DNA from 4 places in the Chryseobacterium sp. R2ACT005 genome. Region 4 is predicted to be linked to each of the others. Evidence: riboswitches for the same ligand, from Rfam matches in the RefSeq annotation. Region 4 holds a riboswitch; each other region holds the start of a gene.
The links. Region 4 has a riboswitch for cobalamin ahead of ACPF63_RS19545 (TonB-dependent receptor plug domain-containing protein). Riboswitches for the same ligand answer to the same signal wherever they lie in the genome.
Positions count from the first base shown of each region.

Region 1: another riboswitch for cobalamin. It lies ahead of metE (5-methyltetrahydropteroyltriglutamate--homocysteine S-methyltransferase); the one in region 4 lies ahead of ACPF63_RS19545 (TonB-dependent receptor plug domain-containing protein).
Region 2: another riboswitch for cobalamin. It lies ahead of ACPF63_RS03130 (TonB-dependent receptor plug domain-containing protein); the one in region 4 lies ahead of ACPF63_RS19545 (TonB-dependent receptor plug domain-containing protein).
Region 3: another riboswitch for cobalamin. It lies ahead of prpB (methylisocitrate lyase); the one in region 4 lies ahead of ACPF63_RS19545 (TonB-dependent receptor plug domain-containing protein).

Region 1 is NZ_CP188192.1:2,592,415-2,597,847, reverse strand. It holds gene ACPF63_RS11865 (enoyl-CoA hydratase/isomerase family protein) at 1-566, shown strand, start outside; gene ACPF63_RS11860 (Lrp/AsnC family transcriptional regulator) at 651-1,112, opposite strand; cobalamin riboswitch at 1,308-1,493, shown strand; gene metE (5-methyltetrahydropteroyltriglutamate--homocysteine S-methyltransferase) at 1,668-3,971, shown strand; gene ACPF63_RS11850 (hypothetical protein) at 4,178-4,888, shown strand; gene ACPF63_RS11845 (helix-turn-helix domain-containing protein) at 4,890-5,433, opposite strand, start outside.
Region 2 is NZ_CP188192.1:663,153-668,585, reverse strand. It holds gene ACPF63_RS03135 (YncE family protein) at 1-274, opposite strand, end outside; gene ACPF63_RS03130 (TonB-dependent receptor plug domain-containing protein) at 295-2,121, opposite strand; cobalamin riboswitch at 2,154-2,330, opposite strand; gene ACPF63_RS03125 (T9SS type A sorting domain-containing protein) at 2,457-3,767, opposite strand; gene ACPF63_RS03120 (helix-turn-helix domain-containing protein) at 3,922-5,433, shown strand, end outside.
Region 3 is NZ_CP188192.1:2,604,487-2,609,919, forward strand. It holds gene ACPF63_RS11890 (bifunctional 2-methylcitrate dehydratase/aconitate hydratase) at 1-408, opposite strand, end outside; gene prpC (bifunctional 2-methylcitrate synthase/citrate synthase) at 503-1,657, opposite strand; gene prpB (methylisocitrate lyase) at 1,660-2,556, opposite strand; cobalamin riboswitch at 3,013-3,203, opposite strand; gene ACPF63_RS11905 (LytR/AlgR family response regulator transcription factor) at 3,554-4,321, opposite strand; gene ACPF63_RS11910 (sensor histidine kinase) at 4,326-5,433, opposite strand, start outside; gene ACPF63_RS11915 (hypothetical protein) at 5,416-5,433, opposite strand, start outside.
Region 4 is NZ_CP188192.1:4,240,651-4,246,083, reverse strand. It holds gene ACPF63_RS19565 (hypothetical protein) at 1-155, shown strand, start outside; gene ACPF63_RS19560 (MbnP family protein) at 353-1,183, shown strand; gene ACPF63_RS19555 (cytochrome-c peroxidase) at 1,200-2,225, shown strand; gene ACPF63_RS19550 (transporter) at 2,238-3,185, shown strand; cobalamin riboswitch at 3,276-3,460, shown strand; gene ACPF63_RS19545 (TonB-dependent receptor plug domain-containing protein) at 3,570-5,433, shown strand, end outside.

The DNA of each region.
Region 1 (5,433 bases), 1.6 Mb from region 4:
AAATGACTCCCGCAGAAGCAGAGACTTTTTCTATTGCTGCACAAACTGCTTTTAATGCTATTGAAGAACTTCCGTTTGCCGTGATAGCTGCTGTGAACGGTTTTGCATTGGGAGGAGGGTGTGAACTGGCATTATCCTGTGATATTATCCTGGCTAGCGGGAAAACAAAATTTGGACTCCCTGAAGTGACATTAGGATTATTGCCTTGTTTTGGCGGAACCCAGCGTCTACCAAGAGCTATCGGATTATACAAAGCAAGAGAAATGGTTTTCTCCGGAGAATTTTATTCCGCAGAAGCTTGTAAAGATTTTGGTTTTGTTAATCATGTTTTTGCTCCCGAAGAATTACTCAACGAAGCTCAAAAACTGGCAGAAACAATTGCCGCAAGAGGACCTGTAGCTGTGGCAAAAGCGAAACAGTCTTTAAATACAGGATTTGAACTGCACATTACGGATGGGTTAAAACAGGAAGCTGCATTATTCGGAGAGTTGTTTACAACAGAAGACCACCATGAAGGTATCGGGGCATTTATAGAAAAAAGAACCCCGGACTTTAAAGGAAATTAATACATTGGAAGATAGAGAATTGAAAATAGCATGGTTTAAGTTAAGTATCATTTTCCATTTTCAATTCTCAATTTTCCATTTTTATTATATGGTGATTCCATGATTGTTTTTCACCTCAGCCATCACAAACGTACTGTGAGTGCTCCCTATAGAATCTACAGATCCCAGTTTATTAAACACAAAATCCTGGTAATGTTTCATATCCCGTACCTGAACTTTCAGAAGAAAATCAAAATCTCCGGAAATATTGTAGCATTCTGCAACTTCTTCAATTTCTAAAATTTCTTTCACAAAATCATAACCTACAGATCGGTCGTGAATTTTCAGCTTGATCTGACAGAAAACCGTAAACCCACGGTTGAGTTTTTCAGCATCAAGAACAGCGGCATATCTTTTCACAAACCCTTCCTGTTCCAATCTTTTTACTCTTTCAAAAACAGGTGAAGTGGAGAGGTTCACTTCTTTAGCAAGCTCTTTAACGGTCAGTTTTGCATTTTTCTGGAGCAGCCTCAGCAGCTGTACATCCTTATCATCGAGTTGTTCCACAGAATATTATTCTTTTAGATTATAAAAACAGTCAAATGTAAAGAATTATATGCTTTTATTTATGTTTTTAAAAGTTTATTTTGCTTAATTAATTAGATTTGATTGTGTGTTTATTCTGTATTGTTAATTTTACACAAAATTAAAAACTTTTACTGATGACCATTGTTATAGGTAAAAGTACAGTTCTTTAGAGATACTTCATCAAACAGGAAAGGTTTTACGTAACGTAGATTAATAGGGAATCGTGTGAGAATCACGAGCTGTCGCGCAACTGTAAGTAACATACCAAAGGTTTCTATCCTTATATATCCACTGCCAAAAGCGGGAAGGATGACGGAAACTGTTACAAGTCAGGAGACCTGCCTTTACTGAATTGACGATGCTTTCGCGGTCTGAAGCTTTGGGTCATACAGATGATATATCGGATTTATACACTTTCTCTGCAAGGGAATTGTATTGTTTGTTATATCATGATCCTGAAATTTTTATCCGTTAAAACATTACGAAGCATTTTTAAAAGACTTTACCATTAAGTTTAATTAAAAAGTAAAAAAAATGCAAACTCACATTCTGGGCTATCCGCGTATTGGTAGCAAAAGAGAACTCAAAAAAGCCTGCGAGCAATATTGGTCAGGTAAAATCCTTTTGGAAGAACTTCTGAATACGGGCAGAAATATCTGTAACCAAAACTGGAACATTCAGAAAGAAGCCGGTATAGACCTTATTCCCTGTAATGATTTTTCATATTATGATCAGGTATTGGATATGAGTCTTGTGGTAGGGGCAATTCCCACACGTTATCATGAAGTAGTGCTTAAAAAAAACAATTCTGAGCTGGATCTTTATTTTGCCATGGCAAGAGGATATCAGAAAGAAGGACTGGATATCACAGCGATGGAAATGACAAAATGGTTTGATACCAATTATCACTATATCGTTCCCGAGTTTTATAAAAATCAACTGTTTAAACTGAGTTCAGATAAAATTTTCAATGAATTTGCAGGAGCAAAGCAGGCAGGAATCAATGCAAAACCGGTCATTATCGGACTGGTTTCTTATCTGTTGTTAGGAAAAGAGAAAGAAGAAGGATTTGATAAACTGGATCTGGCTGGAAACCTTCTTTCCGTATATACAGAGATTCTAACAAAACTTCAGGAGCAGGGTGCAGAATGGATTCAGTTTGATGAACCTTTTCTGGCATTGGATTTAACGGAGAAAGCAAAAGAAACATATCATTTTATTTATACCGAAATAAGAAAACGTTTCCCGAAACTGAAATTTATTATTGCCACTTATTTTGAAGGATTAAAAGATAATGGATCACTTGCGGTATCACTTCCGGTGAATACTTTACACATTGATTTGGTTAGAAGCCCTGAACAGTTAGATGATATTCTGAATGTCATTCCGGAAAGCTTAGGCCTTTCATTGGGTGTGGTTGACGGAAGAAATATCTGGAAAAATGATTATGAAAAGTCTTTGTCTTTCATTCAAAAAGCAGTTGAGAAATTAGGATCTGAAAGGGTTTTAATTGCTCCTTCCTCTTCATTACTTCATTCACCTTGTGATCTGGATTTTGAAACCACACTTAATCCGGAAATTAAAAACTGGCTGGCTTTTGCCAAACAAAAAGTGGCAGAAGTGGTAACGCTTAAAGAACTGGCATCCGAAACCGAGAATGAACAGATTCTTGCCGCTTTTGAAGATAATAAAAAAGCAATTGCAAGCAGAAGAACATCTTCGCTTATTCATAATGATGACGTGAAGCAAAGAGCAAATACGGTTACTGAAAAAGATGCTCAAAGGATAAATACTTTCAAAATCCGTAAAGAAGAACAACAGAAAGTACTGCAGCTTCCTTTATTTCCAACAACAACCATCGGATCATTCCCACAGACCACTGAGGTAAGAAGCTGGAGAGCAAAATTCAAAAAAGGAGAGCTGACGGCAGAGCAGTATGATACTTTACTGAAAGAAGAGACCCAGAGAACCATCAACTGGCAGGAAGAAATAGGAATAGATGTATTGGTTCACGGGGAATTTGAACGTAACGATATGGTAGAATATTTCGGAGAGCAGCTGGAAGGTTTTGTATTTACGAAAAATGGCTGGGTACAAAGCTACGGAAGCCGTTGTGTAAAGCCTCCTGTGATCTTCGGTGATGTTTCCCGCCCGACACCAATGACGGTATATTGGTCCCAATATGCACAATCCCAGACTGAAAAATGGGTAAAAGGAATGCTCACAGGTCCTGTTACGATCTTACAATGGTCTTTTGTACGTGATGATCAGCCCCGTTCAGAGACATGTAAGCAAATTGCTCTGGCTATCCGTGATGAGGTTGTGGATCTTGAAAAAGCAGGAATCAGAATTATTCAGATTGATGAGCCTGCGATAAGAGAAGGGCTTCCATTAAGAAAGACAGACTGGCAGAACTACCTGAAATGGGCCGTAGAAGCTTTCAGAATTTCAGCAAGCGGAGTGGAAGATGCTACACAGATTCATACCCATATGTGCTATTCGGAATTCAATGATATTATTGAAAACATTGCTGATATGGATGCAGATGTGATTACCATAGAATGTTCCCGTTCTCAGATGGAACTGCTGAATGCTTTTGCAGATTTCAGATATCCGAATGAAATTGGTCCCGGAGTATACGATATCCATTCCCCAAGGGTTCCGTCAAAAGAAGAAATGATTGAACTGTTGAGAAAAGCTCAAAACGTAATTCCTGCCAATCAACTTTGGGTAAATCCGGACTGCGGACTGAAAACAAGACACTGGGAAGAAACAGAAAAAGCTTTGATTGCAATGGTGGCCGCGGCTAAAGAAGCCTCCGTAGAATATGCACTTTAAAAAAACTTTAAAATAATTATATTCAACAATTCAGATCGTGTTATGATTTTCATAGCACGATCTGTTATTTTAAAAAGATAAAAATAGGGTGATCATTTAATATTCTATTCATTTTTATATCGTATTTTTGCTGCCCGATGTATTTTGACAGATAAGTCTTAAAAATACATTGAAAAACTGATAACCAACGAAATATACATTTAAATATGAAAGAATCATTTTCTGAAATGAAATCAGAAACCTACAGCCCGGAATACATAGCCAGAATAAGATGGAGTATTGTCATCCTTTTTGCTGTCATTGCGGTTATTTTACTGGGATTTTTTATTGATGCTGTTTCACATACTTCTACAGATACCGCATCTGACATGATCTTCTTTTTATTCTTTTTGATTACTGGCCTGCTGGCAGGGTGGCTGGCTTATCAAATGATCAGAAATCAGGATGAGAAAATCAGTGGTCTGCTGATCAATCATCAGGGAATCCTGTTTCTCAACAGAAAAGAGAAAATACTGTCAGAAATTAAATACCAGGATTTGATCAAAAGCAAGGACTCCTATACAAAAGATATTTATTCAGAATCTCAGAATCTCGGAAAATATAGTAATTTCAGAAAAAATCTATATGTTCATGAAAAAGATGAAACCGGAAAACCCAAAAAGAAACTGATCAATCTGGATGTGATTCCACTTAAAAACCGGTATGATCTTATTGGACATTTTCTGAAAGGAGTACAGACTTTTCGCCCCGATCTCAAAATTGATTCTGAGGTTTACAAGGATTTTTATCTTGATGAAAAAACATTGCGCTATGCTCCTGACCACCTTAAAAGCGATATGAAAGTGAAAATTATTACAATAGCTGTTGTCATTCTGGTGATCCTCGCTTTCAGATACATTTTTTTAGATGAAGTCTAAGTTATTTTGCCTGTAATGAGCTCGGTGGATAGCCAAACTGCTTTTTAAATGCAAAGGAGAAATGAGATAAATTTTCAAAGCCCAAATCCAGATAAATATCGGAAACCGATCTCCCTTTTTGCGTAAGCAGAAAATGAGCTTCCTTCAATCGCCGAAGCTGCAGCCATTGTCTTGGCGGTATCCCAAATATTTTTTGAAAATCTCTTTTAAAGGCAGACAGACTTCGCCCTGTTAAATAAGCAAATCGTTCTACATTGACATTGAAATGAAAGTTTTTGTTCATAAAAGTTTCAATATCTATTTTGTAAGGCTCAGAGAAATCAAATAAAATATCTTTAAGACCCGGATCATCGCTCAACATCAGAAGTAAAGCTTCTTTCTGTTTGAGACGCAGAAGTTCTGTAGAAGCAGGAAGTTCTTCATAGGCCAGTAAAGAGTACATAAAAGAAGTTAATGCCTTTTGATCCGGTTTTATAAAAGCCGGAATATTATCCTTCTTCTCTGCCTGATATCCATACTCACGGCTGAAATCACGTAAGATGGCT
Region 2 (5,433 bases), 1.7 Mb from region 4:
TATTTCCGTCAAGACCAATGGTCTGAAGAACGTCACCTAAGATTTCTTTACTGTTGTTATAACCATATACATCGTCCTGCTTCAGGCTTAAATCTCTTGTAAGAAATGTTACTTTAGCCCCCTGGCTGTTGAAGTTACCTTCATTAGAGATAAAATATCCGTTCTGGTAAGTGATCGGAGACATTTCAAACTCAGCAGAGTCACTTGTACATGAAGACATGTTAAACAATAAAACCACTGCAAATAATACAGTTAAAAGTTTAGTTATTTTCATAATTTATTCAATTTAATTTTTTAAAAATTTATTGTCGCATACACACTATAATTTCTTTTCGGTAAAGGATAAAAAGAAACCGTTTTATAATAAGTATTCGTTAGATTATTCACTTTAAATCCTAAAGTATACTTTTTTGCCAGTGTTGCTGAAACTCCCATATTTAAAAGAAAATAAGGATCTATTGCTTCTGATCTTTTTTCATCACTTGTAGTGTAAGTAACGCCATTCACCAGTCCCTGTGCAAAAAACTTAAAGAAACCGTATTCATAATCTACATTGGCCATTCCTCTGTGCATGGGAACATAAGGTCTTTGCATTTTCGTTTCCTTATCAATAGATTTTGCATAATAGTACCCGGCATTAGCCCGGATTTTATGATTTCCCAATTGTTTGCTGAAAGACAATTGAGATTCCAATCCGTAAGATTCAGATTTATTGACATTAAATGCCTGCCAATACCCCAAAGCAGTAGGCAGCCATACAATAAGATCTGTAATGTTCATATAATAAGGAGACAAAGTAAGTCTGAAATCTCCTACTCTGAACTCATTCACCATATCAAACTGGGTAGACGTTTCCGGTCTCAGATCTTTATTTCCTCCCGGCTCATAATAAATATCATTAAATGACGGATATCTGAAGTTTTTTGACACGTTAACGCTTACATCATACCATTTTGCGGCACTCCATTTTCCGGAGAATGAATACATAAACGGAGACTTCACATCTTCCACAAAATCTTTCTTAAATCCACCCTCAAAACGCAGGTCTTTAGTAGCAAAATACCTCAGCAACCCGGAAACAGAGCCAATATTTCTACTGACACTGGATATTCCGCTCTGATATCCTTCACCTTTATTGATCTGAAATTCTCCGATAAGATTAAAATTCCACTTAGAATTCAGAAAATAATTGAAATCATTTTTAAAGATATAGTTTTTCCCTGTTCCCCCACTTGATTTAGGCTGGTTTAACGAACCGAAATACTGAAAGTTTTCTTCTGTATAGGCCGCTTTAAAAGAGTTGCCGAACTTAGTTTTATTCCAGTCCCAGGAAAGAAGGCTTCTTATACTTTGAGTTTTATATTTTGTTTTTGTTCCCGTTTCTTCATACACAGGATAATGCTGTGAAGAATCGAAAAACTGGCTTTGCCACGAAATTTTATGATCGTTGGTTATTTTATAGGATGCACCTGCATTGAATGTGGTATTATAGTAATTTCCATTTCTGTTGATGTAATTCAGATCGCTTACCTCATAATTGTTTTCACTTACAGAATAATTTCCGGAAGCTTTAAAACTGAACTTATCATTGCTGTAAGAACCTTTTACAAAATTATTATAGGTATTAAAGGAAGCCACCTCAGAAAATAAAGAACCATGGAAACCTTTATTAAAATCAAGGGTATTATTCAGGTGAATACTTCCCCCAATGGCACCACTTCCATAGACTACACTTCCACCGCCGGCTTTTATACCGATCTGATCATAGCCAAACAAAGCAATATTATTGATATCTCCCTGTCCTAAAAAACTGGAGTTGATATTAATCCCATTCCATACAAATGCAGTCTGCTGAGCGGTAGTACCCCGGAAAGATGGTGAAGAAACAGCCCCACGGCCATTTTCTTTGATAAAAACCTGTGACTGAAATCTCAGGAGCTCTGAAAGATTACTGGAGTTTTTCTCGGCCTCTTCTGCCGAAATTATTTTTACGGGATGAAAAAGTTTCACCCTATTCATCTGGTTGTCGAAGACATAAATAGTGTCTATGGTTTTCTCTTGTCCAAAAAGAAAACAGCCATAAGATGAAAAAAGCAGTACTAAAGATCTTTTTATATCCATACTTTTTTACTTTTCCTCCGAAAGCAATATGTTTTTTGATTATAATGTTGGCAGGTCTCCTGACTTTCGCATTCTGCTCCTTCCCGTTTTAGACAGTGGCTGTTTGCAGAAACTTTTATTGCGATTTACAGTTGCGGGGACAGTATGGGAGTTACACCCAATTCCCTTTTCATTCCAAAATACTGGAAACCAAAATTTTTGCAAAGATAGTTTTTTATATGTATTTGCCAAAAAACCGGCTTTTACATCAAAAATTTCAGACTTTTGCAAATAAAAAACAGCCGCTTTCAAAATTGAAAACGGCCATCATCCCACTACTTTACTATTTATATATGTTATTTTTTAATGAATTTATAAGCTTGTTTTTCTCCTTTCACAGAGTATTGCAGAATATAATCTCCTTTTGATAAAGATGAAACATCAATTTGTCCTTCCACAGTATTGAATGATTTCACCCTTTGCCCAACCATATTATAGATTTCTGCTTTTTCTATTTTTCCTGTTCCTTTAAAATAAAGCACATCAGTTACAGGATTAGGATAAATGCCAACACTGTTTTTCTCTTTCACGGTATCATTTACTGATAAGAATTCAGAAGTATCCAGATAAAAAGCAACTATTTGACCTGAAGCATTCGTCCCTGATCCGGCAATTTTCTTTCCGTCTTGTGAAATCGCCAGAGGAAGTCCCATCGTTACTCCATTCGTTGCAATTCCTAAGGATACTGCATAATCATTCAGATTAACTCTTCCGGCAGATGCAGTCCAGATAAAACCTTCTCCCGACATTGGAGGTGCTCCAAATGCTCTGTAATAACCAATAACCCGTGTTCCATCAGCTGAAATTCCTGTAGCTCCTCCTTTGAAATTGAACGAAGCATTAGGATGTGTTATATAGGTCAGCCCACTTGTAGCATTCCAAACATAAGGATTAGGATTTGCAGATCCTATAATGGTATTTCCGTCAGCCGAAATTCCGCCTGCTTCTCCTACATTATTCCCGTTATTATCTGTAATAAAACTTTCTACTCCATCCTGCCATTTTGCACCGCTTCTTGTTCCGGTTGGCTCATCCTGCCACCCTACAATCACGGTTCCTGCCGCATTGATTGCATTTGCCCTGGAACTGCGTCCTGAAACTATACTTCCCAGGTCAACCATTCCGTTTACCTCATCCCATTTAACAGCATGTGCGTTCGCAGCAGTAAGAAATCCTAACCCTACAATAGTATTTCCGTTAGGTGACATTCCCCATGTAGAACTTACACTGCCGTCCCAACCGGTAGGAACCAGCCCTCCTCTGTTTACCCATGTGGAAGTAGCTACGTCATAAGTTGATATTTCATTAAATCCTGTTGCAGAATTTGTAACAGAAGATGATATTTTGGTTCCATCGTTTGAAACAATCGTTCTGCCTGCGGCCGGATATCCGTTTGATATTGAACCTATCTGTACAAGTCCGCCTGCTGCATTCCATTTATATACTCCTCCTGCACTTGTATGCATACTTACTACTCCATTATCTGAAACTGCACCTACATTATAATTTCCCAGCCCTATTACTGTAAGCTGTGCTGCTGCAAAACTAAATTTCAGAAAAAGACAAGCCGTCAATATTTTTATTGACATTCTGTAAATTTTTTTCATATTTTATTATATTTAGCGTTCCGAATTGGTGAAAACAATATTAATACAATATTTACACTATCCAAAGAAATAGACTTTCATAATTCGTGAATTTTAAAAGAGTTTAATTTTTAAACAAATAATAATCAATTAGATACAAAACATCATTTTGAATATGGATTTTACCCGAACTATTCAAAAAAGCACAAAAAACAAACTATCAAGACAAAAATTATTTCAAAATAGCAGAAAAATATTACTGTTTATTTTCATTTGCTGTTCTTTTATTACCAGTGGACAGTCAGGTCCGGACTTTAATATTTTGGCAGATAAGGCATTTCTGAAATTGTATCAGAATTCTGACGAATGCATCAGCTATACTCAGGGAATCCTCGTAAGTGATCAGAATACAGAGCATAAAATTGTACTGCAAAACATTATTTCACAGGCTTTTGCTATGAAAGGCGATTACATACAATCTGTGAATATTTTTGCGCAGAAAGAAGATGCCGATCCGAAAAATGAACTTTCTTATTTTATGCAGGTTTTCAGTGATTATAATCTTGCTGACCAATACCAAAATCTGAGTCTGTACAATCAGTCAAAAAGAATTATTACCCATCTTTTATCTGATCAGAAGCTTCTTAAAAGTAATGATGCCGCATTACGAATAACCACAGCAAAGCTGTACCAACTACAAGCTTTGAACTCAGGAATCAATAGAGATTATCCTGCAGCATTCAAAAACCTTGATAAAAGTAATCAGTACCTCAGCGATCATAATGAAGAAAACAGAATATTAAAAACGGAAAACAGAATTTTCCGTTCTTCTTATCTCCTAAAACAAAATAGACTTGTTGAATATAAAGCGCTTATAGAAAATATTATTTCTGATCTTGAACACCAGACCAATCAACCATTTCTTTTAGGTTTAGCGTATGAGAATCTGTCCCAGTATTATTTTTTGAAACAGGATTACACAACATCTGTTGAGAAACTGGAAGCTGGACTCTTTTTGATTGAAGATCTGTCTTTTAATAATTTAAAAATTAAAATTTATGAATCATTATCCCGCAACTATTACGCACTTCATGATGATATAAAATATCATCAATACAATAAACTCTATAATGATTTAAAAACAAAAACCGATGCAAGCTCGAAAGAAGGAATACGATATATTGTAAAACTTGTTGAAACCAATCAGAATAAAAATATTGAATTTCAAAAACTGATGTTCCTTAGGTCTTTCTTACCTCTGGCTCTCATTCTATTTCTGATTATTATTGGCCTGTCCATCTATTTTTTAATTATTAAAAGCAAAAATAAAGATTTAAAAAAGCAGTTTGATTTCTTTAAAAAACAGAGCAATGAGAAACCTCAACCCATTTTATTAAATAAAGCTTCTGCAACAGCAAAAGATGCCGGTTTCAACAAAATATCGAGGGAAAAAGAAGATGAAATCCTTCAGAAACTTGAAGAGTTTGAAAAATCCAACGGATATCTGAATAAAAATATGTCCTTATCTATGCTTTCCTCTCAAATGGAAATTAATACAAAATACCTTTCTGAAGTCATCAACAACAAAGAGAAAAATTTCAATGGATACATTAACAAGCTAAGGATCAATCATATTGTACAGCTATTAAGGAATGATTCCACTTTTCTTAATTATAAAGTAAGCTAT
Region 3 (5,433 bases), 1.6 Mb from region 4:
TTTTCCTTCTGCAATATTTGTTCTGGATAACCAGTCTGCGGTCGCCAGAATCCCCCCAAGGTTATCAGAAGGATGTCCCCATTCTGCTGCCAGCCATGTATCATTGAAGTCCAGCCAACGGATGATCGCTCCGATATTGAACGCTGCCTGAATGGGATCCAGCTGGAATTGGGTACCCGGTACTTTTGCGCCGTTAGGAACTACTGTCCCTTTTACCACAGGTCCTAAAAGTTTTGTACATGCCGGGTAAGTCAATGCTTCCAGCCCACAGCCGATTGTATCCAGAAGACAGTAGTGAGCGGTCTTCCATGCTAAGCCATTTTTAATTTCGTAATTTAAAACATAGTCTGCAATGTCTGTTAATACCTGATCGGGTTGTGGTCTTTCGTTTGAGATGTGTGAACTCATTTTTTATTATTGAAAAATTTTAATTAATTAAAAGTTAAGAGTGGAAAATTGAAAATGAATTATTGTTTTTTCATTTCCGACATTCTATTTTCCATTATTTCCGGTCGTTGATGGACACAAATTCTTTGTTTTCAGGCCCTGTATAATTGGCACTTGGACGGATAATCTTTCCATCCTGTCTCTGTTCTATGATGTGGGCACTCCATCCGGTCACTCTTGAAATGACAAATAACGGAGTGAACATCAGAGTAGGCACTCCCATCAGATGGTAAGAAACAGCAGAGAACCAATCCAGATTCGGGAACATTTTCTTTTCTTCCCACATAATCGTTTCTAGCCTTTCAGCAATAGTATACAGCAGCATATCTCCTGCTTCTTCGGAAAGTTCTTTTGCCACTTTTTTAATTACGACGTTTCTCGGATCTGAAATGGTATACACCGGGTGTCCGAATCCGATAATCACTTCTTTGTTCGCAATACGCTGGCGAATATCGCTTTCTGCTTCATCCGGAGAATTGTAACGGCTTTGGATTTCAAAAGCAACTTCATTTGCTCCGCCATGTTTAGGTCCTCTCAAAGCACCAATTGCTCCAGTAATTGCAGAGTAAATATCAGATCCTGTTCCGGCAATCACACGGCTGGTAAATGTTGAGGCATTAAATTCATGTTCTGCATAGAGGTTTAACGAGATTTCCATTGCTTTTACCCAGGAATCTGCAGGTTTTTTCCCATGCAGCAGGTGAAGGAAATGCCCTCCTATTGTATCATCATCGGTTTCTACGTCAATTTCTTTTCCATTATGGGTATAGTGATACCAATATAACAGACCTGAGCTGAAAGATGCCAGTAATTTGTCTGCAATATCTCTTGCTCCCGCCATATTATGATCATCTTTTTCTGGCTGAATACTTCCGATAGCAGAAACCATGGAACGCATGACATCCATGGGATGAGCCGCTGCAGGAATACTCTTGAGAATATTTCTCACAGAATGAGGCAGCCCTCTCAAAGATTTTAGTTTGGCTTTATAGTTTTTCAATTGTGCTCCGGTTGGCAGCTGGCCATAGATCAGAAGATAAGCTACTTCTTCAAACTGTGCTTTCTCTGCCAGATCCAGAATATCATATCCTCTGTAATGGAGATCGTTTCCACTTTTTCCGACACTGCAAAGAGCCGTATTACCTGCTGCTACCCCTGAAAGCGCAACGCTTTTTTTAGGCTTAAATGTGGGTTCACTGTTAGTTGGCATTATCAATTATTTTGTTTAAAAAGGTTGTCTAATTTTTGTTCGTAGCCGTAGTATCCGATGCTTTGATAGAGTTCTTCCCTGGTTTGCATAGTATCCAATACATTGACCTGTGTTCCGTCTTTACGAAGGTGTTCATATACATTTTGAGCTGCTTTATTGGCAGCACGGAAAGCAGAAAGCGGATAAAGGATCAGTCCCACGCCTGCATTTTTTAATTCTTCCACCGTGTACATTCTGATCATCCCGAATTCGGTAATATTAGCCAGCACTGGAACTCCTGCAGCTTCAACAAACTTGTGATAAAAGCTTAAGTCAGGAACGGCTTCTGCAAAAATAAAATCTGCTCCAGCTTCTTTATAAGCTGCTGCTCTTTCCAATGTTTTTTCCAATCCTTCATTAGCAAATGCATCGGTACGGGCACCAATTACAAAATTTTCATCGGTACGGGCATCTACCGCTGCTTTCAGTCTGTCTACCATTTCTTCTTTGGTTACCACTTCTTTTCCCGGGCGGTGTCCACAGCGTTTTGCCCCTACCTGGTCTTCAATATGGAGGGCCGCAGCTCCAGCTTTAATCAATGACTTTACAGTTCTTGCCACATTGAATGCTGAAGGTCCGAATCCGGTATCAACATCTACCATGAGCGGTACATCGCAAACATTCGTAATACGCTGAACATCAATCAATACATCTTCCAGCGTGGTAATTCCTAGATCCGGAATCCCCAGAGAACCCGCGGCAACACCGCCTCCTGAAAGATAAATTGCATTAAAACCTGCCTGCTGTGCTAACAATGCATGATTGGCATTGATGGTGCCAACAATCTGAAGGGGACTTTCTTCTCGCATGGCCTCCCGAAATTTCATACCGGGAGACTTCAAACTTTCACTTGTAGTCATTATAATATTTATTGTTTAGTTGAAATTTGTTTTACAGAAAACCATGAACAGGCATCACAATAGCTACCGGCATTGCATGATGTGCTAAAAAGGAAATCAAAAAGAAACTGATTTGTTTTAATCGATTTTTGCAATCCGGAATTCGGGGCCATTATCTCCGTGCCAACCTGTTTATTTCCAAGTCTGCTGCTGTATGAATAATCGAAATCGAATGGGTACATTTTTTTAACTTTTTATATTGATTAAATCCTCATAAAAAGTTCCTGATAAACTTCACAATGCCTGTGAGAAAGAAAAATATGGAAAAGGAAAATACGATGAATACACGATAATGAAAGAGCACACCGCTCCACTACTTATCTGCATCACAAAAATAACACGAGCTGACAAAATATATTGATCCCACTGTTATCCATATCGTATCATACCTGACTATAAGCTTCAGACCGCGAAAGCATCGTCAATTCGAAATAGGCAGGTCTCCTGACTTGTAACAGTTTTTATCGTCCTTCCCATATAACAAGGTATACAGTGGACCTTTTTTGATAAAAACCTTGATGTTACTTACAGTTGCGCGACAGTTCGTGATTTGCACACGATTCCCTTTTAAGACACAGCTAAGTGTAACCAGTTTCGGTTGATAAAGAAGATGTTAAGAACTCCTTGGTGGTAAATATAGGTATTTTATAAAAACGTGAAAGATATTTTATGCAAACAATAATTATTTAACCATAACCCGCTGATTTTGTTATTATTAAAAACACACATTCCATCCAATAGACATTATAATTTAGATGATTATGCTCATTTTTTGTTACTAAATCCCTAAGATATCTCGTTAAAAAATCAAACAAGTTCAAAGAAAACGTTTACTTGTTATTGCTTTTTATTTTGAAATTAAAACGCTTTTTTGAACTGATTTTTTAACAATAATGAATAAATTTCTTTTGGCATCAAATGATCTTTTTTATATCAATTTTAGTCAGAAATCTGATCTTTATTCTTCAATCCATTTTCTGAAAGCAGAGGTATTACTCTGGCTTGTGATAAGGTGGATTTTATGTCCTTTTATCTGGATAGACAGTGTATTTCTGTTGTAACGCTCTATCCTTTCAATATGTATTTTCTGAACGATTTCACTTCGGTTAATTCTGAAAAAATCCGAAGGACTAAGCTGATTTTCAATTTCTTTTAGCGTAGATTCATTCAACAAATGTTTCTTTCCTGTAGTATCGAAAGCAAAGACAATTCCCTCTTCTGCTTCAAAGAAAGTGATCTCTTCAGTATTTACAAAATAAGTTCCCTGATGTGAAGAGACCGTAAATCTTTTTTTATATTTTTTCTCTGGATGACTGTTATTGAGCATTTGCTGAAGTTTTATCAGGACATCATTCTGTTCTGATCCAGAAGTTCTTAATAAAAGAAATTTACCCCATGCTTTTTGGAAACGGTCCTGTGAAAATGGTTTTAAAAGATATTCTATACCATTACTTTCAAAGGCATTCATCCAATACTGATCGTAAGCGGTTGTGAAAATTATCGGGCTTGAAATATTGACCTGACTGTAGATTTCAAAGGAATTTCCATCCAATAACTCTATATCAGAAAAGATCAGGTCTACTGTTGAGTTTTTTAAAAAAGTAACGGCTTCTTCTACGGTATCAATCTCTGCAACGATCTCAACCGGTTCTTCCAATTCGCTGATAAAACGTTTTAATTTGTTTCTGGCAGGAATTTCGTCTTCGATAATTATAACTTTTATCATATTTTTATACTGGAATTATAGGAAGTGTTACTGAAAATCCGGTTTCTGTTTTTAATATTTCTACCTGTCGGTCGGTTAATAACGTATATTGTTCTTTAAGATTGTTCAACGCTCTTCCAGACGTTTTTTTACTGTTACGCTTCGGTATAACATTATTTGAAACGGTTATTGTCTGGTCCAGATTTATAGTGACTACAACTGGATTTGTAAGCGTTCCAAGATTATGCTGAACTGCATTTTCCAACAGCAGCTGTAATGATAACGGGATAATATTTCCTGGGGATCTTATATGATTTATTTCTAATGAATAGGCATTTCCGTATTTGTACTGGATCAGATTAAAATATTTCTCTGCAAAAGCAAGCTCTTCTTCCACTGCTACTAATTTTTTATCGGAAACATCTAAAACATAGCGGTAGATCTCTGCAAATTCGTTAAGAAAGTCGGAAGCTTTTCGTTTATCTTCTTCTATTAGCTGATCCAGAATATTGAGATTATTGAACAAGAAATGAGGATTAAGCTGCGCTTTCAGCTGATTAATTTTACTTTCAGACAATGCATGATCATAAAGAGCAAGCTGTTTCTGATAGTCTGTATTCTTTTTGTAGTAACGGTATGCCAGAAAAAAACTTCCATAAATAAAGCCTCCGATCAAATCTGAAAAAGTGGAAAGAATAACAACTTCCTGATTAAAATTTTTCTCAATCTTTCCAAAAGCAAAGGCAATCAAAAAGCCTATTATCTTCATCACCACAAGATAGGTCAACAGTGATGAACTGAATATTTTAAGGATTTCTGTGATGCTGAATGTTGATGACTTCTGCCAGTTTTTAATGAAAAAATCGATCACAAAAAACAAGATACAGGCACTAATAAGAGTAACAACTGCAGCTTCTGGAGTAAAAATATACCAGTCTAATGTTCTTCTTATCCCAATACGGGTATGAATAGATTGTACATAGGCAAACAAAAGGATAAACAGAAGAAAATACCTGTTTTGATTAATCCGTTTTACAATGGTTTTCATCGGCTTTCTGAATGGTCTTTTTTGCAAAAATAGCCCTATATTTTTACAGGGCTGTTTCTTTGTATATTTATTTTTTCTTTTCAGG
Region 4 (5,433 bases):
ACTCAGGACAGAAAATTCTTGATATATATATATTGCCTGAGATAACAGAGGTTATCATTACTGGAAAAATTATACTTTCCAATTTCAACTTTATCTATGAAACAGCATATTCTTTTCTGTTTCTGACTCACATTTTCAAACCACCGGTTTTTTAAGTTAAACCATCACTATTCAACCACAAAAGTCACAAAGCTTACATCAATTAAAAATCAAAGATTTAAAAAAGTGTAAGTGTTCTTATTGTGCATAAAATCTATCACTTAAAAACTTAAGTGTAGGACTTTTGTGCCTTTTGTGGTAAAAAAGAATGTTTTCACATTACATAATTAGTATTCAACTTAAAAAATCAACAATGAAAATCTATAAATTTTTATCACTATTCTTTATTGCCTTTACTTTATTCTCTTTTGCAGCCTGCGAAAGCAGCAGGGATGACGAAAATCCACAGGATACCACACCCGGAAAACTTCAGATCAAATTTGAAAACGGATTTAATAATGTAGGAGATGTTGTTTTAAATCAGACGGTTCAGACTTCTTCTCAGGGACAAAAACACAATTTTTCGGCTTTAAAATATGTCATCAGTAACATATCACTGATAGACGAAAATGGAAATGAATTTAAATACAATGAAAACAATCCTGATAAAGGCGCTTTCATAGTAGATCAGGTGGATGCGGTAGCCGGAATTATATACCTGAATCTGGATGGTATTCCGAAAAACAATTATAAGAAAATAAAATTCGGATTGGGAATCAGCCAGAAAGCCTACTTACTGGGACAAGACGGGCAAGCGGAATTCTGGACAAAAGCCAAGCAGAAAGGGCTGACGTGGTCATGGGCTGCCGGGTATATTTTTGTGAAACTGGAAGGGAAATATGGAAATGATGCCCCTTCAAAGGAATTTATGAATCATACAGGAAATATGGGAAATGTTACCGCTAATGAACAGGCTGACCTATACCGTGAAATCACATTGAATCTTCCGACAACAGCAAGAGTGACGGGACAAATTCGTCCTTCTGTCCATATTCTTGCGGATCTGAATCAGTTTTTGAGTGGAGATAAAGCGCTTACCCTTACTACAACTAATGATATGTTGATGGGCTCAAACCAGCATTTGGTAGACGTTACCAATAACCTTACCAAAATGTTTAAAGTAGACCACGTTCACAATGATTAATTTTCTTATTAAAAGGATGTTGGTTCTGCTTGTATTGATTATGAGCTGTATTTCCTGTTCTGATGAGGTGATTCAGCCACTGGAAAAAGATGAAGCATACAATCTGCAGTTTCCTTCTTATTTTCCGGAAATGACTTTCGATAAATCAATCACTCCGGTAACCAAAAACGGAGTAGAGTTGGGTCGAAAATTATTCTATGAAGGAAGACTTTCCCGAAACAATACCATTTCATGCGGCTTCTGTCATATTCAGGAAAACGCATTCACCCATCACGGACATACTGTAAGTCATGGCGTAGATGACAGAATAGGAATCAGAAATGCGCCGCCCATTCAGAACATGGCTTTTTTAAAAAGATATATGTGGGACGGAGTGATTCATAACCTCAATGAACAACCGATAAGCCCTATTACAGATGTCAATGAGATGGACAGTTCTATACCGGAAGCCATTTCAAAAATAAAAGATGATCAGAAATATAAAAAACTTTTCAGGGAAGCGTACGGAGATGAAACCATTACCGGAGAAAGAATTCTAAAAGCACTGTCACAGTTTATGGCTTCTTTAATTTCTGCAGATTCAAAATATGACAGGTTCAGGCAGGGAAAAGAGCAGTTTACTTCTACAGAATCTCAGGGAATGGCTTTGTTCGGACAGAAATGCGCCTCTTGCCATAGCGGAGAATTATTTACCGATGAGAGTTTTAGAAATACAGGAATGTATTATAACACGGAATTCAAAGATGCAGGACGTTACAGAGTTACTCTTAATCAGGTAGACTGGATGAAATTCCGTGTTCCAAGTTTGAGAAACGTAGAATATACAGCACCTTATATGCATGACGGAAGGTTTTACACATTAGATGCTGTACTCAATTTCTATTCAGATCAGGTAGAAGATAATGCCAATCTGGATCCACAGCTGAAACAGAATGGTCATACAGGAATAGCCATGAATAGTCAGGAAAAACAGTCGATTATTGCTTTCCTGAAAACATTATCAGACAAAAGTTTTATATCCAACCCAAAATTTGCAGAATAAATTATAGAAAACATGAAGAAGATTATCGTAATATTAAGTTTGATTTTGTTTGGCCAGTATCAAGCGAAGACTATTAAAGACAGTATTTATATTGCTCCGGACAGCTTCAGTAGATTTGATTTTGATGATGACTGTGATGCATGTGGCTGTGCTGCCGGTAACGGATCTTCAGGCTTTGAATCTTTATTGAATCCACAGTTTATCGGAATCAAATACTTTGCACAGCATTACAAAGCAAAAGAAAATTTATTTGTAAAAGATCTTACACAGGATCAGTATTTTAATACCTTACAGCTATGGGGAAAAATTCCATTGACTAAAAAACTAAGTGTATATGCAAGTCTGCCATTTCATTTTCATGAAAAAAGGACTATGCAGGGAGATATCAAAATCAACGGAATCGGAGATCTGAACCTGATGGGAATCTATCAGCTAATGAGCTCTAAAGATAATTTCCATCACGTGAGCGGAGGTTTGGGCGTGAAAATTCCTTTGGGAAAGTTTGATGAAAAAGGAGCATCCGGAGTCAATCCGAGTTTTCAGTTGGGAACCGGAAGCTGGGATTATCAGGCGGCTTTGAATTATAAATTTCAGAAGAATAAAATAGCTGTATTGGTCAATACAGACTATACGATTAAAACAGAGAATAAGAAAAATTACCGTTTTGGAAACCAGTGGAACTACGCTGCAACAGGATTTTATCAGGTTGCAGGAAATGAAAAATCTATCTTTTCTGTAAAAACCGGAGTGCAGGGAGAAGTGTATGCTCAGAATAAACAATTTGATGAAGCGCTACCGAATACTGCCGGAAGTGCATTGTATGGGAAGATTGGGTTTGAAGCCTCTTATAAAAAACTGAGCCTGGGAAGTGAACTCATGCTTCCTATGTATACCCATTTGGCTGGTGGTGATATTGAAGCAAAATCCAGATTTAGTATTTTCCTGAATATCGGAATTTAAATAAAACCCCTTTTTAATCATGTTAAAGCTCCTTCGGGAGCTTTAATTGTTTATGAATCATGATTTTAATTGGGGGTTAGGAATAATTTTTTATCTTTGCCGAAATTTGGTGAGCCATAAAAAGCTCTTAAAAGGGAATCCGGTGAAAATCCGGAACAGACCCGCTGCTGTAAGCTCCGCACCAAGATTTTTGAAGAATATATCCACTGTTTTTTAATGGGAAGGATTTCAAAAATGGAGTAAGTCAGAAGACCTGCCAGAAAATAATCGTTTGACGCTTTCGTGGAATAAAGCTTAGGACATCAATGATTCTGTGCAGTGACAGCTGTGCTTTGTCGTTGTATTCTTATATCCATTAGCGTCTTCATTATCCTAAATGAGCTAATGGCGGCAAAACTAATTACTTCTGCAATTCATAAAGCTGTTTTCACAATACTGGTGTTAACATCTCACCTTTTGTCTTCTCAAACCAAGAAAAAAGACAGTGTTCAGGAAGAATCAATCAAAGGGATCAACCTTTACAAGAAAAACTTCAAAGAAATTCTTCCGGCACAAACTCTGCAGGGCGAGCAGCTGGAAAGACTGAACAGTCATTCTGTAGCAGATGCTCTTCGGTATTTTTCCGGTGTTCAGATCAAAGACTATGGAGGGATTGGCGGATTGAAAACCATTAATGTCCGAAGCCTTGGAAGTCAGCATGTAGGCGTTTTCTATGATGGAATTCAACTGGGAAATGCACAGAACGGACTGGTAGATCTGGGAAGATATTCTTTGGATGATCTGGAAGAAATATCATTGTATAACGGGCAGAAAAGCGAGATTTTTCAGCCGGCAAAAGATTTCGGTTCTTCGGGATCTATCTATTTACAGCCTAAAACACCCGTATTTAAAGGAATAAAGAAAACCAATCTTGTGATAAGAGCAAAAAGTGCCTCCATAGACCTTTTTAATCCGTCATTCCGATTGGAACAGAAAATTTCAGACAGAACTTCTGCCAGCTTCAGTGGAGAATTTCTGCAGAGTGATGGGATTTACAGATTTCGGTATGCCAAGAAATATCCTGATGGACAGCAGGCTTATGATACGATTGCAAAGAGACAGGACTCAGATATCAAAGCGAAACGTTTTGAAACTTCGTTAAACGGAACTTTAAATAACGGAAGCTGGAATGTAAGAGGCTATGGTTATATTTCAGACCGTGGAACGCCGGCTCCTATTGTGAATGGCCGTTTTGGAGGAAGGGGAGCAAGACTTTCTGATGAAAATTATTTCGTGCAGGCCAATCTTCGGAAAAAACTGTTTCCCAGATTTGAAACTCAGCTGAAAGCAAAGTTTGCCTACGATTACACTCATTTTATGGATACTGTTCGCTCGCAGTCTATTATTCATACCGATAACACCTATATCCAACGAGAGCTCTATCTTTCCTCATCCAATATCTATTCTATCACATCCAATTGGGATGTCAGTCTGAGCGGGGATTTTCAGTACAATAATCTGGATGCCAATCTGGATAACTTTTCTTATCCTACACGTTACACTACATTGGTTGCATTGGCAACAACGTATCAGTGGAACAGATTCAAGATCCTGGGCAGCCTTTTAGGAACTTTTACTTTTGAAGAAGTAAGAAAAAATAAAAGACCCGGAGACAGCAGAGAATGGACCCCCGCTGTATTTATGAGCTACCAGCCTGAAATAATTCCTGAACTTACTTTAAGAGCTTTCTATAAAAGGATTTTCCGACTGCCAACCTTCAATGATCTGTATTACACTAATATCGGAAATACTTACCTGAAGCCGGAATTTACCAATCAGTATGATGTAGGATTTACGTATCAGAAGAATTATAAAAACCGATTCTTTACATCCTTTTATGCTAAAGTAGACGGTTATTACAACAAAGTACAGGATAAGATTGTTGCAGCCCCTAACGGAAGTATGTTCCGCTGGCTGATGATGAACCTTGGACGGGTTGAAATCATAGGTGCTGACGTGAATGTTCAGGCAGAAATGCAGTTAGGAAAAGTAAAACTGAGACCCTTGCTTTCCTACACTTACCAAAGCGCAAGAGATATGACAGATCCGGAGGATACATTCTACCGAAATCAGATTCCTTACACACCATGGCATAGTGGCTCCTTCACCCTGATGGCGGACTATAAAGACTGGAGTTTCAATTACAGTGCGATGTATGTAGGAGAAAGGTATGATGTGAACCAGGACAACATTCAATACAATTATGTAC